4 regions of the Paracoccus seriniphilus genome follow, and region 2 is predicted to be linked to each of the others. Evidence: riboswitches for the same ligand, from Rfam matches in the RefSeq annotation. Region 2 holds a riboswitch; each other region holds the start of a gene.
The links. Region 2 has a riboswitch for cobalamin ahead of JHW44_RS13145 (energy-coupling factor ABC transporter permease). Riboswitches for the same ligand answer to the same signal wherever they lie in the genome.
Positions count from the first base shown of each region.

Region 1: another riboswitch for cobalamin. It lies ahead of bluB (5,6-dimethylbenzimidazole synthase); the one in region 2 lies ahead of JHW44_RS13145 (energy-coupling factor ABC transporter permease).
Region 3: another riboswitch for cobalamin. It lies ahead of nrdH (glutaredoxin-like protein NrdH); the one in region 2 lies ahead of JHW44_RS13145 (energy-coupling factor ABC transporter permease).
Region 4: another riboswitch for cobalamin. It lies ahead of JHW44_RS10320 (TonB-dependent receptor plug domain-containing protein); the one in region 2 lies ahead of JHW44_RS13145 (energy-coupling factor ABC transporter permease).

Region 1 is NZ_CP067130.1:507,258-511,016, forward strand. It holds gene JHW44_RS16005 (ABC transporter permease) at 1-618, shown strand, start outside; gene JHW44_RS16010 (carbohydrate kinase family protein) at 641-1,594, shown strand; cobalamin riboswitch at 1,804-1,980, shown strand; gene bluB (5,6-dimethylbenzimidazole synthase) at 2,023-2,715, shown strand; gene queC (7-cyano-7-deazaguanine synthase QueC) at 2,842-3,543, shown strand; gene queD (6-carboxytetrahydropterin synthase QueD) at 3,543-3,759, shown strand, end outside.
Region 2 is NZ_CP067129.1:2,679,601-2,683,359, forward strand. It holds gene cobM (precorrin-4 C(11)-methyltransferase) at 1-264, shown strand, start outside; gene JHW44_RS13140 (cobyrinic acid a,c-diamide synthase CobB) at 261-1,607, shown strand; cobalamin riboswitch at 1,627-1,847, shown strand; gene JHW44_RS13145 (energy-coupling factor ABC transporter permease) at 1,880-2,545, shown strand; gene cobF (precorrin-6A synthase (deacetylating)) at 2,603-3,352, shown strand; gene JHW44_RS13155 (C45 family autoproteolytic acyltransferase/hydrolase) at 3,362-3,759, opposite strand, start outside.
Region 3 is NZ_CP067131.1:34,787-38,545, reverse strand. It holds gene JHW44_RS16575 (taurine ABC transporter substrate-binding protein) at 1-180, opposite strand, end outside; gene JHW44_RS16570 (helix-turn-helix domain-containing protein) at 440-940, opposite strand; gene JHW44_RS16565 (hypothetical protein) at 958-1,158, shown strand; cobalamin riboswitch at 1,272-1,457, shown strand; gene nrdH (glutaredoxin-like protein NrdH) at 1,553-1,774, shown strand; gene nrdI (class Ib ribonucleoside-diphosphate reductase assembly flavoprotein NrdI) at 1,784-2,197, shown strand; gene nrdE (class 1b ribonucleoside-diphosphate reductase subunit alpha) at 2,182-3,759, shown strand, end outside.
Region 4 is NZ_CP067129.1:2,104,694-2,108,452, reverse strand. It holds gene JHW44_RS10320 (TonB-dependent receptor plug domain-containing protein) at 1-1,818, opposite strand, end outside; cobalamin riboswitch at 1,937-2,127, opposite strand; gene JHW44_RS10315 (NAD-dependent deacylase) at 2,192-2,869, opposite strand; gene JHW44_RS10310 (hypothetical protein) at 2,874-3,176, opposite strand; gene JHW44_RS10305 (HAD family hydrolase) at 3,530-3,759, shown strand, end outside.

The DNA of each region.
Region 1 (3,759 bases), on a different replicon from region 2:
CCCTCGCTGATCGTGACCATCGGCACGCAATATATCATCCGTAGCTTTCTGCTGACCTTCGTGGGCACGGCGCTGTTCATGAATATCCCTGCCGCCCTGGACGGGTTCGGCAGGGCATCGCTGATCACGCATCACGGCGCGACCGGCATGACCTCCAGCCTGCCTGCTACGGTTCTGGTCCTGCTGGCCGTGGCGCTTGCGACCTGGCTCATCCTGCAGCGGACCCTGATGGGGCGCGCCGTGTTTGCAGCAGGCGGCAATCCCGACATCGCGGCAAGGCTGGGCTTCAACCTGTTTCATGTCCGGCTGTTCGTCTTTGCCTGGGCCGGGATGCTGGCCGGGATCGCGGGCATCGTGCATGTCTCATCGAACCGGCTGGCAAACCCCTTCGACCTTGCGGGGATGGAGCTTGAAATCATCGCAGCCGTCGTATTGGGGGGCGCACGGATCACCGGTGGCTCGGGCACCGTGATCGGAACCCTGCTTGGCGTGCTGCTGATCACGCTGGTCAGCAATGTGCTGGTCTTCGTGGGTATTCCCAGCACCCTTCAGCGCACCATCATCGGAGCATTCATCCTGTTGGCGGGCACGGCCTTCGCCCTGCGCAACCGCAGCTGACACCATATCCCCGGAGGAACCCATGCAACACGACGTCTCTGTCATCGGCCTGTATATTCTTGATATCCTTGGGCATCCGGTCGATCATATTCCGCCCGGAGGCGAGGTGGATTTCATCGATCAGATCCGTCTGACCGTCGCGGGCACCGCAGGCGGCACCGTGGTCGACCTGGCGAAACTGGGCCTGCATTGCATGGCCGTCGGCGCGGTGGGGGACGACGAAAAGGCCGATTTCGTTCTGGATTCACTGAACCGCCATGGCGTCGATACCCAGCAGATGCAAAGACTGACGGGCGTGCCGACATCAGCGTCGATCCTGAACATCCGCCGCAATGGCGACCGCCCCGCCCTGCATCAGCGCGGCGCATCCGATCATTTCGATCTGGCCGACGACGCGCTGGAAGCGGTTCTGGCAGCGCCGATCATCCATCTTGGCGGCACCGGGTTGCTGGCGAAACTTGACGGAGCGCCAAGCGCGCGGCTGCTGGCCGAGGCCAAAAGACGCGGTCGGACCGTGACCTTCGATCTGTTGGGGGCCAATGACGGAACAATCGACCTGCTGACCGACCTTTTTCCTCATATCGATTATTTCATGCCCTCCATCGAGGAAGCGCGGTTGATCTCGGGCGCCAGCAGCATCGATGCCACAGCGGCCTTCTTTATCGACAAGGGCGTGCGCCAATGTGTTTTCACGCTTGGCGGCGAGGGTGCCTGCTTCATCGACCACAAGGGGGAAAAGCTGCTCCAACCCGCCTTTGACATTCAGGTCGTCGACACGACCGGTTGCGGCGACGCATTCGACGCGGGCTTCATCACGGCACTTCATCACAAGATGGACCTGACCACGGCGCTCGGTTTCGCGCAGGCCTCGGCGGCACTGGTGGCTACCGGCCTGGGATCGGATGCGGGCATCACCTCGTTCAAGGATACACTGGCCTTCATGAACACGACCAACCGGCTGCCGGCTGCTGGCTGAATGAATGCCGAAAGGCGGGCGCCGGAATTCGAACCATTGATCCTGAGCATGACTTCGCCGACATCCTCTTGAAACAGTCAAGGCATGGCATTGACTTCGATTGGGAGGATCGCTGGCCAGCATGGGCCCGCCGCAGGGGCTTTCCATCTGTTCAGGTGCCGAGACCGCCCGGTGCATGGAAACTCTGTTTGCGTGGCGCAGCCGGTCGCGGGATAAGGGCATGGTCAGGTGCCCCTTCGGGGGAGAATCGGGAAGCCGGTGAGAATCCGGCGCGGGCCCGCCGCTGTATCGGGGATCGTCTGGCAGATGCCACTGGGCCATGCCCGGGAAGGCGCCAGGACGAGATGATCCGAAGCCAGAAGACCGGCCTGATGTTCATCGCGCTTCGGGGTGGAACCCGCGGCGCATTGAAATATGCGAGGTTTCAGATGCCCCCAGAGATTTCTGCAGAACAGGTCGTTCCCCAGCCCGCCCGTTCCTTTGACGAACGGGAACGCCAGGCCCTTTACGATATCATCAACGCCCGCCGCGACGTTCGCAACGAGTTCCGGCCCGATCCGATCGATCCCGCCGCCCTTCGGCGCATTCTTGCGGCCGCGCATGCCGCGCCATCTGTCGGTTTCATGCAGCCATGGGATTTCCTGCTGATTCGCGACCCGAAACGGCGCGCCGATATCCATGCAGCCTTCCTTCGCGCCAATGCCGAAGCCGAAGACATGTTCGAAGGAGACCGCAAGGCGCTTTACCGGTCCCTGAAGCTCGAAGGAATCCTGACTTCGCCGTTGAACATCTGTGTGACCTGCGACCGGACCCGTGGCGGAAAGGTGGTTCTGGGGCGCACCCATAACAGCAACATGGATCTCTATTCGACGGTCTGCGCTGTCCAGAACCTCTGGCTGGCCGCCCGCGCGGAAGGAATCGGAATTGGCTGGGTTTCGATCTTTCGACCCCAGGACCTTCGCGACCTGCTTGGCATTCCCGACCATGTGGAAATCGTGGCCTATCTTTGCGCGGGCCATGTCGACGAACTCTACCCCAGGCCCGAGTTGGAAGCCCGGGGCTGGCGCCAGAGGCTGGATCTTGACAGCGTGATCCACGAGGATTGCTGGCCGGGGCAATAGGCCCGAACCGCCCCGTGATCCGCCCCCATGCGCGGGGGCGATGCCACTTGCAATCCGCGCGGTTTCTGAAATAAGGCCCGCCATCCGGTCGCAGCCTACCCGGACATCAAAACAAGGGCCTCAAAAATGAAAACACTTGTCATCTGCTCGGGCGGACTCGATTCCGTGTCGCTTGCGCATATTACCGCCAATGAGCATCAACTCACACGGCTTGTCTCGTTCGATTATGGTCAGCGCCACCGCAAGGAGCTTGGCTTCGCCCAGGCGGCGGCCGCGCGGTTGGGCGTGCCCTTTCACCTGATCGACATGCGCGGCATCGGTGCGGCGCTGTCGGGTTCGGCCCTGACCGACGAAATCGACGTTCCTGATGGGCATTATGCCGAGGAAACGATGCGCATTACCGTCGTGCCCAACCGCAATGCCATCATGCTGTCGATCGGCTTTGGCATCGCGGCGGCGCAGGGTGACGAGGCCGTGGCGACGGCGGTGCATGGCGGCGATCACTTCATCTATCCCGATTGCCGCCCCGGCTTCACCCGCGCCTTCGAGGCGATGCAGCAGGCCGCCCTGCAAGGCTATGCCGATGTGCGGCTGCACACGCCTTTCGTCAGGGAAAGCAAGGCCGAAATCGTCCGCCAGGGCGCGGCGCATGGCACGCCATTTGCCGAGACATGGTCCTGCTACAAGGGCGGCGAAATCCACTGCGGCCGCTGCGGCACCTGTGTCGAGCGACGCGAGGCCTTCCATCTGGCCGGGGTCAGCGACCCGACGCCCTATGCCGATCCCGACTACTGGATCACGGCGCTTACCACGCGGGAGAACGGCTGATGTTCCGTATTCGCAAGGAGTTCCATTTCTCGGCCAGCCATCGCCTGAGCCATCTGCCCGACGACCATCAATGCGCGCGGCTGCATGGACACAATTACATCGTCGTGGTCGAACTGGCCGCAAAGGCGCTGAACCCGGATGGCTTCGTGCGCGATTATCACGACCTCAAGCCGCTCAAGACCCATATCGATGATCATTTCGATCACCGGCATCTGA
Region 2 (3,759 bases):
CCGGATGTGGCCGAGGAACTGATCCCCTTCTATGGCGCGGATTGCCCCGCCGCCGTGGTCTGGCGCGCCAGTTGGCCGGACCAGAAGATCATTCGCGCGCGCCTTGCCGACATCGCCACGCAGGCCGAGGGAATCGACCGGACCGCGCTGATTCTGGTCGGTCCGGCTCTGGCGGGACAGGATTTCGACGACAGCCGTCTTTACGCCGCCGATTACGACCGCCGCTATCGCCCCATTGGCCCAGAACCGAGGTTCCCCGAATGAGCAATATGCCCCTGACACCGGGCCTGATGATTTCCGCACCCTCCTCGGGCACCGGCAAGACCATGTTGATGCTGGGCCTGCTGGCGGCCCTGCGGGCGCGCGAAATTCGCGTGCAGCCCTTCAAGTCCGGGCCGGATTACATCGACCCCGCCTTTCATCTGGCGGCCGCCGGGCAGCCCTCGTTCAATCTGGACAGCTGGGCGATGGGACAGGCGCAGATCGTTGCGCATCTGCAAGGACGCGAACCTGCCGATCTGGTGCTGGCCGAGGGGTCGATGGGGCTGTTCGACGGGGTGGCGTCGCCTGGGGAACATGGCATCGGTGCCAGCGCCGAGATCGCCATGATGACCGGCTGGCCCGTGCTGCTGGTTCTGGATGTCTCTGGGCAGGCGCAATCGGCGGCAGCCATCGCACATGGATTTGCCACGCTTGCCCCCGATCTGCCCTTTGCCGGCGTGGTGCTGAACCGCGTGGCCTCGCCCCGGCACGAGGCGCTGATCCGCGAAGGCATGGCGCGCGCCGGGATCGCGGTGCTGGGATCACTGCCCCGGCGCGGCAATATCGAACTGCCCGAACGCCATCTGGGTCTGGTGCAGGCCGAAGAGACCCCGCATCTGCGGGCGCTGCTGGATCAGGCGGGCGAATTTGTCGGGCAGCATTGCGATCTGGACGCGATTCTGGCTGCCGCCGCGGCACGCCCCCTGATGCAAGTCGCCTCGCATCACCCCGTGCCGCCACCCGGTCAGCGGATCGCTCTGGCACGGGATGAGGCATTCAGCTTCGTCTATCCGCATCTGATCGACGAATGGCGCCGGCAGGGCGCGACCATCCTGCCATTTTCGCCACTGGCGGATCAGGCCCCCGATGACAGTGCCGATTGCTGCTGGCTGCCCGGCGGTTATCCCGAACTGCATGCCGGTCGCATCGCCGGGGCAGGCAATTTCTGCGAGGGGCTTGCCCGATTCGCCCGCAGCCGCCCGGTGCATGGTGAATGCGGCGGCTATATGGTGCTGGGCGCGGGGCTGACGGATGCCGAAGGCAAGCGCCATGCCATGACCGGCCTGCTGGGGCTGGAAACCAGCTATCACAAGCGCCGGATGCATCTGGGCTATCGCATGGCGCGGCTGGATGCGCCAATGCCCGGGCTGCAAGCCGGGGCAACCCTGCGCGGTCATGAATTTCACTATGCCTCGATCCTGTCGCAACCGGATGAGCCGCTGGCGCGCGTCAGTGACGCCAACGGAAATCTGGTCGCGGAAACCGGATCGCATCGCGTGATGCCCGGTGGCGGGCATGTCACGGGCACCTTCTTTCACCTGATTTCGCGCAGCCAGAATGCTTGACCGCGCGCGCGCAATGCAATTTAGCTGAAACTCTGATCGGTGCCCGTACAGACGCCAAGCGTCGGGCTTCATCGGGAATGGGGAAGGGTGGACCAAATCGCGGCACCCGAAGCCCCAGCCGCCCCCGCGACTGTATGCGGAGAGCGTGCTTCAACAAAGCCACTGGCCCATCGGGCCGGGAAGGCCGAAGCGACGCCTTGACCCGCGAGCCAGGAGACCGGCCGTCAGCCCATAACCAACAGCCGTCGGGTGGGACGGCAAAGGAGACTGACATGCATATCGAACCCGGAATTGTCACCGGCGCAAAGCTTGCGCTCAGCTATGCCACGGCCGCGGCTGCCGGAGCCTATGGCCTGAGGCTGGCCTTCCAGACCGCACAGGAGAAGGGCTGGACCTCGCTGGCCCTGCGCAGCGTGCTGACCACGGCGCTTGTCTTCGTGTTCTTCGAGGTTCTGCCCCATTACCCGGTCGGCGTTTCCGAAGTCCATTTCATCCTCGGCTCGACATTGTTCCTGCTGTTCGGCGCGGCGCCCGCGGCCATCGGCCTTGCGCTTGGTCTGCTGACACAGGGCCTGCTGTTCGCACCCTTCGATCTGCCGCAATACGGCATGAACATGACCACGCTGCTGGTGCCGCTGTTCGGCCTGTCGGCTCTGGCCAACCGGATCATCGCACCGGGCACCGCCTATGTCGATCTGCGCTATGGACAGGCGCTGGCCCTGTCGACGGCCTATCAGGGTGGCGTCGTGGCCTGGGTGGCCTTCTGGGCGATCCTCGGTCAGGGCGTTGCCGGTATCGAAGGGGTCGCGACCTTTGGCGTGGCCTATATGACCGTGATCCTGATCGAACCACTGGTCGATCTGGCGGTGCTGGCTGTGGCGAAATCCATGCGCAGCCTTCAGGGCAGCGCCCTTGTCACGCCCCGTCTGTTCGCCTGAGCAACAGGAGGCGCGCGGGCTGAAACCGGCCCGCGCATACCAAGGCATGAGGTCGCGATGATCGAACTGAGCCTGATCGGCATTGGCACCGGAAACCCCCGGCATCTGACCCTGCAGGCGATCGATGCGATGCGTTCGGCCGATCTGATCCTGATACCTCTCAAGGGCGCCCAAAAGGACGATCTGGCCGGGCTGCGCCGCAGGATCTGCGCTGATCATTGCGCCCCCGATTGTCAGGTGATCGAATTTCCGCTGCCGGTCCGCGACGCCAGTCACGCCGATTACCGTCAGGGCGTCGATGACTGGCATGATGCCATCGCGCAGGCCTGGCTGGGACAGATACGACAATATCTGCCCGAGGGCGGGAAACTGGCCTTTCTGATCTGGGGTGATCCGTCACTCTATGACAGCACCCTGCGCATCGCCGAGCGGCTGACCGCGCATCTGCCACTGCAGACGCAGGTCATCCCCGGAATTACCGCCATTCAGGCGCTTTGCGCGGCACATGCTATTCCGCTGAACACCATCGGTGCGCCGGTCCATGTCACCACGGGCCGCAATCTGCGCGACCACGGCTGGCCGGCGGAGAGCGATTCGGTCGTCGTGATGCTGGATGGGTCCTGTTCCTTTCAGACCCTGCCGCCAAAGGATCTGTATATCTGGTGGGGCGGCTTTGTCGGCATGCCCGAACAGATCCTGCTGAAAGGTCCGCTGGCCGAGATCGGCAGCCGGATCATCGAGACACGCGCGCAGGCGCGAGCCGCCCATGGCTGGATCATGGATATCTATCTGCTGCGGCGGGTCTGAACCGGACCGTCAGCCCAAGGGCGGAGAATGCGGGATCAGCACGCGCTGCGAGCCGGTCACGAAATGATCGAAACTATGGGTCCAGACGTGATGGGGCCACCAGACCTGCATCATCTGATCGGCGGGCATATAAGCCGCCGTATACAAGGTGCCGAACCCCGAAGAAAACGCAGTGGAATACAGCGGTGGGCGCAGGAACATGCTGATGAAGCGATCCTGGGTTTCCGGGTGCAGGGTCAGCCGGTTCAGCAGGAACCGCTGACGTTCCACCGTGGCGGTAAACCTGGCATGACCGGGCCATTCCACCCGCTCCTGATGATTGGTGGCGACCGGAGTCTGCGAGATGATCGTCGGGCGGTCCGGCGTCAGATAGGCGGTGAAATAGCGCCTCTCTGCGTCAAGAACGG
Region 3 (3,759 bases), on a different replicon from region 2:
AACCCAATTGACCGGAACGCCCAGCTTTTCCTCGTACAGCCCCTTGGCCTTGGCATATTGGAACGGCATCGGCCATTCCTGGAAATAGGCCACCGTTACAGCGTCCTGTGCAAATGCAGGAGACACCATCCCCAGCGAAATCAGGGACAACAGACCACTGATGGCTTTTGTTCGCTTCATTCTGTTCTTTCCTCTGTTGGCATGACTCATCAGCCCCGGGAATCCTGGTCGAGGTCATTGAAACGCCGCCGGTTGAGCCGGCGATCTGATTGATGTTCAGGGTCCGCGCAAAGCCTGATCGCGGAAGGGTATGACCCTCCATCACATGGCTGCGGGGTGATCAGAATCCTCCGCGAATCTTCGGCCAGACGCCGATCCCCGCGGAACAATGATGATCATGGATTCCTATGTTGGCACATTGCGACGTCGAAGGTCCTTTCTAGTAGATCGGCGGCGAAATTACCCACAGTGCCACTGCGGTTTCACGATAGGGATTTGCCCAGAGATAGGGCTCGTTACGGATCCGGAAACTGTCCCCCGGACCCACGGTGAATTTCTGGTCGCCGAAGCTGAGATCCAGCCGTCCCGACAACATGAAGCCGACTTCCTGCGTCTCGCGATGCACAGGCTCGGGCAGCGCCTTCCCGGGCAGGAAGGTCGAATGGACGATTTCGAAACTGTCGGTCAGGTCCGGAGAGATCAGCGCTTCGATCAACCCGTCATGACGGTGTCCGAGCGAACGGCGGCGGTCAGCCCGAACGATACGGCCTTCTTCCCGTGGCGTCTCGGCCTTGGGCTGGATCAGCAGCGACGGCGCCACATCAAGGATCTGTGCCAGCTTGGCCAAATCCTCGGCACTGATCCGCGAGACATCGCGTTCGACTTGCGACATCCAGCCCAGGGACCGGCCCATGGCTTCGGCGAGCTGCGCCAGGGTCAAGGCGCGGCTCTTTCTCAATGTCCGCAGATCAGCACCAGAAGTCACGAATCACTCCCTCTTCATCGAATATCGATCTTGCCACCGGAAATGAAATTATCAACATTTTTTTCATTCCTGCTTTGCAGATCAGGGACGCCCCCGAAATTTTCAAAGGCAACGAAGCCTTGAAACGACATTTTCAACCCCGCCCTGAAGGCTTGACCAGCGCGGCGGTCTGACCCACACGGGATCCTGAATTGCAAAGCATTGGAATCACTGGACGCGGCAGCATTGTCCCCAGAAAATTTCCTTGGTCCCGACACCACATATTGACATTATACCCGCTTGGATGGCTAAGTGATGTGGCTATGGTGCCAATGACATCCGTCAGAGGTGAAAAGGGAAGTCGGTGAAAAGCCGGCACTGCCCCCGCAACTGTAAGCGGTCGGATCGACTGATGAAGCCACTGGATCACTCCGGGAAGGCCGGTTGTCCCATGTCCGCGAGTCAGGAGACCTGCCATGGCAAAAAACGACTACGGGCGGTGGGCCCGGCAGCGTGGCTGTTGGCGGATCTTCGCCAGCAGTCAAGCGCGGGACCGCCATCCAGACATAGAGACCAGGAGCCGAGCGCATGACCATCACCGTCTATTCCAAACCCGCCTGTGTGCAATGCACCGCCACCACCCGTGCTCTTGATGCCCGCGGCCTGAACTACGACATCGTCGATCTGACCCAGGACGCCGAAGCCATGGAGCGGGTGACGGCATTGGGATACCGTCAGGCGCCCGTCGTCATCGCCGGTGAGAACCACTGGGCAGGCTTTCGTCCGGACATGATCGGCCAGTTGGCCTGATCATTCGCGATGGTGGGGCTGGTCTATTTCTCATCGGGATCGGGCAACACCGCCCGCTTTGTGGCGGCCCTGGGGTTGTCGGCAATGCGCATTCCCCTGCGCAGCAGCGATCCGATGCCGATGCCGGACCGGCCCTATGTGATGATCTGCCCCACATATGCCGATGGCGAAGGTCGCGGTGCGGTGCCCAAGCAGGTCATCCGCTTTCTCAATGATGAAGCGCGTCGGGCCGGATTGCGTGGCGTGATCGGCGCGGGCAATCGCAACTTTGGGCAAACCTATGCCTTGGCCGCGCGCGTGATTGCCGATAAATGCCGCGTTCCCGTGTTGTATCGATTCGAACTGGCGGGAACACCAACCGATATTGCCCGTGTCCGCGACGGGCTGAAAAAACTGCAGGAAATGGAATGCTTGACAGTGTGAAGCCCGACCTCGACTATCACGCGCTGAACGCGATGCTGAACCTTTATGACGACAAGGGGCACATCCGCTTTGAGGCCGACCGCATGGCGGCGCGGCAGTATTTCCTGCAGCACGTCAACCAGAACACTGTCTTCTTCCACAGCCTGGACGAGAAGCTGGATTACCTGGTCGACGAAGGCTATTACGAGCCGCAGGTTCTGTCCGACTATCCGCGCGAGTTCCTGCACCGGATCTGGGCGGCCGCCTTTGCCAAGAAGTTCCGTTTTCCAACCTTCCTTGGCGCGTTCAAATATTACACCAGCTATACACTGAAGACCCGAGACGGGCAGCGCTACCTGGAGCGTTACGAAGATCGCGTGGTCATGGTGGCGCTGGCACTGGCGCGGGGCGATCAGGATCTGGCCATGAAGTTCATGGATGAAATCCTGTCGGGTCGTTTCCAGCCCGCCACGCCGACCTTTCTGAACGCGGGCAAGAAATCGCGCGGCGAGCTGATTTCCTGTTTCCTGCTGCGCGTCGAAGACAACATGGAATCGATCGGCCGGGCGATCAATTCCTCGCTGCAACTGTCGAAACGCGGCGGCGGCGTCGCCCTGATGCTGACCAACATCCGCGAATCCGGGGCCCCTATCAAGGGGATCGAGAACCAGTCTTCAGGCGTGATCCCGATCATGAAGTTGCTGGAAGACAGCTTCAGCTATGCCAACCAGCTGGGTGCACGCCAGGGCGCGGGTGCAGTCTATCTGAACGCCCATCATCCCGATATCCTCAGCTTCCTGGACACCAAGCGCGAAAACGCGGATGAGAAAATCCGCATCAAGACGTTGTCCCTTGGCGTGGTGATCCCTGACATCACCTTCGATCTGGCCAAGCGGAACGAGGATATGTATCTGTTCTCGCCCCATGACGTTCAGCGCGTCTATGGCGTACCCTTCTCGGAAATCTCGGTCACCGAGAAATATGCCGAGATGGTCGACGACAAGCGTATTCGCAAGAAAAAGATCAATGCACGCCAGTTCTTCCAGACGCTGGCCGAGATCCAGTTCGAAAGCGGCTATCCCTACATCATGTTCGAGGACACGGTGAACCGCGCCAATCCGATCGACGGGCGCATCACCATGTCGAACCTCTGTTCGGAAATACTGCAGGTGAACGAGGCGTCGGAATTCAACGAAGATCTCAGCTATGCCCATATGGGCACGGATATTTCCTGCAATCTGGGATCACTGAATATCGCCAAGACAATGGATGGTCCCGACTTCGGCGCCACGGTCGAAGCCGCCATCCGTGCCCTGACTGCCGTCAGCGAAATGTCGGCCATCGATTCCGTGCCCTCGATCCGCAAGGGCAATGACGAGGCCCATGCCGTGGGCCTGGGCCAGATGAACCTGCACGGTTTTCTGGCACGCGAGCGCATTCACTATGGCAGTCCCGAGGGCATCGAGTTCACCAGCGTCTATTTCGCCGCCATAGCCTATCACGCCATCCGGGCCTCGAATCTGTTGGCGCAGGAAAAAGGCGCGACCTTCAAGGGATTCGAAAAATCGACCTATGCCGATGGC
Region 4 (3,759 bases), 570 kb from region 2:
CGAGGTGCCATAGCCATCATTCAACTGGTATTGCTCGTCAAAGATATTCTCGAGCCGCAGATAGGCCTCGACATCGCGGGGCAGGGATTGGCGCAGGATCAGGTCCACGGTCGTGAAGTCATCCAGGTCATCGGGACGGTCCGCGACATGCTGCAGCTGGATCCCTGCCGTCGTGTCGGTCGAGAATGTGGTCTCGAAACCCAGATTCAGGACATGCCGGGGAACCTTGGCCCATTCCGAAGTCGGGCCGCTGTCGGTATAGGTATAGGCTGCCGTCAGCCTGTGGTTGCCAAAGCTGTGACGCGCATCAAGCTCCAGCCCCGAACGCCGCGCCTTGCCATCGACCTGGGCATAGCAGCCCGGCATGGCATAGGGACCGGATGCGGCAGCGCAGGAGATGCTGTCGGGATCCCAGCCGATCAGGTCATCCGCTTCCATCCAGAAGGCGGTGGCGCGCAGATGGCTGTCGTTGCCCCAAAGCTTTTCGACCCCGATTTCCGCCGTGCGGCTTTCCTCGCGCTGGAGGTCGTCGTCTCCATAGGCACTGTAGAGTTCATAGAGCGACGGTGCGCGGAACCCGTTGCCAAAGGCCGCGCGGAACAGCAGGTCGTCGCTGGCACGATAGACGGCTGCCACCCGCCCCGAAGTGAAACCGCCGAACTGGGCATGCTCATCGCGGCGCAGCGATGCGTTGAGATCGATGCTGTCACCCACGGGCATGGCGATTTCGCCAAAGACACCTGATAGCCGAGCGTCGCCATTGCCCTCGGCCTTTTCCTTTTCCGTGTCGGCACCAAAGATCACCCGCGTGCCATTGCTGCCCAGATCGGTCGCCCCATGCCAGGACAGTTTGGTGCGCGTGCCCTTGAAGGGAGATTCATAGCCGTTCGTCCAGCTGCTGCGGTCCAGTTGATAGCGCGTCAGGGCGATTTCGTGATCGATCGATCCGGTCGAGAACTCGGCGAAGGCGCGCAGGCCATAGGATTCCTTGTCGGTATAGTCGTCCCCCGGCGTGCCATAGGTGTCTCCGAAATAATAGTTTCCGGTGGCGAAATCGTAAAAGCCATCATCGAAATCGGCACGGCTCTCTTCCCAGAAACCGTTCACGCCGATGGTCACGCCTGACTGCAGGTGATGTGCGGCGTAGAATGTCAACCGCGTGGCTTCATAGCCGTCATTTTCGGTATTGCCGTCGTTCTCATCGCTGGCGGAGTAGCCGTCGGTAATGATCCGGCTGGCCTGGAATGCCAGATCGGTGTCGTCGCGGCGCAGGGTCACGCCATAGCTGGCCTGCAGGCTGCGATAGCTGCCGGCCTCGATGGCGAATTCCTGATGCAGCCCATCCTGGGTGGGACGCAGGGATTGCAGGCTGAGCACTCCGGCCATGGCCCGCGACCCATAGAGCGCGGATTGCGCGCCGCGCAGCAATTCCGCCCGGTCTATGCTGCTGCCGGTCAGGCCGCCAATGTCGAAATAGGGCTGCCCGGCAGCGGCGTCGGAAACGTCGATGCCATCGATCAGCACGGGCAGATACTGGCTGGGCGCACCGCGCAACTGGATCGAACCCGTGGTGCCCAGGGGGCCGGATTGACGCCAGTTGACCCCGGGCAGGCGCGACAATGTCTCTGCGATCGGCTGCCCGACCTGATCCTGCAGGTCCTCACGTTGAAGGATCGAAACCGAACTGCCCGAATGCGAAAGTTCGGTCGCTTCGCGGTTGGCGGTCAGAGTGATGGTCGGCAGGACCGTGTTGTCCTGCGCCAGTGCGGGAGAGGCAAATGCTGCGACCGAAGTCGCGAGAATGGAAAGGCGTTTCACGTCGTGGTCCCTTTCAGGCGCCCAAAGCGGGCGGTCTGCGGTCTGTCCGGCGGCGGTGCCGGACGGCGGTTACCACCACATCGGAACATCCGTTTCGTGCATGCCCCACGCATGCACTCAGGGTGATAGGGCTTCGGCAGGTCTCCTGACTTCACGGGTCACTGGTCGGCCGGGCCTTCCCATCCGTATCTGGCGGACAGTGGCATGTTCCGGCCTCGCTCACCGCTGACAGTTGCGGGGGCAGTCGCGGAATTTCACCGCATTCCCTTTTCACCGGGAAATCCCGGAACCGAGGCAGGGCGGAGCTAGACCAGCGTCCGGATTCGCGCAAGGACAATTGCCCCACCGCCAGAAGAAGGGCAGGGCATCTGTGTCATGAAAGCGACGCCACCCAGCCGGGCACCGTCTCCGAGGCCGGGCCGCGGATATGGTGGTCGAAATCGCGCGAGGTGGCACTGTTCTGCAGGTTCAGCTCGATGCAATTGGCCCCCATGCGCCCGGCATGCTGGGCAAATCCGGCCGCAGGATAGACATTGCCAGAGGTGCCGATGGCGGCGAAAAGATCGCAATCCTCCAGCGCCGCCCAGATCCGCTCCATATGATAGGGCATTTCTCCGAACCAGACGATATCCGGCCGTGCCGCAAGCGCCGCGCAGGACGGGCATGGCGTTTGCGGGGACATTTCCGCCGGGGCAGGCCAGCGATGCCCGCAACTGGCGCAAAGCGCGGTGCTCAGGGAACCATGCATATGGATGACATCCGGGCTTCCCGCGCGTTCATGCAGGTCATCGACATTCTGGGTGATCAGCGTCAGATCATGTCGTCCTGCCAGTTCCGCCAGCGCGCGATGGGCCGCGTTGGGCTGTGCCGCTGCCGCGCCCTTGCGGCGGTCGTTATAGAACCGGTGAACCAGATCGGGGTCGCGGACAAAGCCTTCGGGGCTGGCCACATCCTCGATGCGATGCTCTTCCCACAGCCCGTCGCTGGCGCGAAATGTCGCCAATCCGCTTTCGGCTGATATGCCGGCACCTGTCAGAACGGTAATGCGCAAGGGATCAACGGCAATAGGCTTCGGCCGACGAGGCAAAGCGCTTGTAGCGCGCCCAGAAGGCATTGTCCGCGTTCGATTTCGACATGCGCACGACCTGCGCCTGATGGGGGTCCCTGAAGAAGGCCGCGGCGCGGCGCTGATCCGAGCGCGACAGGGTCTTGTTCGCGACACGCTGAATGCAACTGCACAGATGTCTGTTTCCTTGTGCGCGGTCGGAACGCACGCAGGCGCTGTCGATGGGGCCGGCCATGGCCAGCGGTGCCGTCAGAACGATGGCGGCCGCCGCAATCACGATACGGTTCAGCATGGGGCTGTCTCCTCGGTTTCCTGGTCTTGTCCTCAGGTGAGGGTGCGCCGGTTGACCCGGTCTGGATTCCCTTCTTAGGAGGCAAAGGTAGCAAAATCGGCGATGCCGCTCAATCTTCCAGATGATTTCCCGGTCCGGACTGTGGCGGTCGCGCGGCGTGGAAGCGGCAAGAGAGAGGCGGCCCGGCGATGCGTGCAAAGGGCATTTCACCGCTGGCAGATGGCGCGTGGCGCGGAAAAACGTGCCATTTCAGGGGCCGGGCAGGCCTCTCCGGCGCGGTCGAGCACCGGGTTTGACAAAGCGGCAGAGCCGTGATTTCGCTGCCTGACTGCGACAACGCGCCGCGAGAGGTCATGATGTTCGACGCCATAGGTCTGGATGCAGATGATACCCTTTGGGAAAACGAGACCTTCTTCCGCAGCACGGAAGCGGCTTTCGCGGATATGCTGGCGGACCATGCGGAACGTGATGCGGTGACCGAACGGCTGGTCGAGACCGAAAAGCGCAACCTGTCGCGCTATGGTTTCGGCATCAAGGGCTTCATGTTGTCGATGGTCCAGACGGCGGTCGAACTGACCGAGGG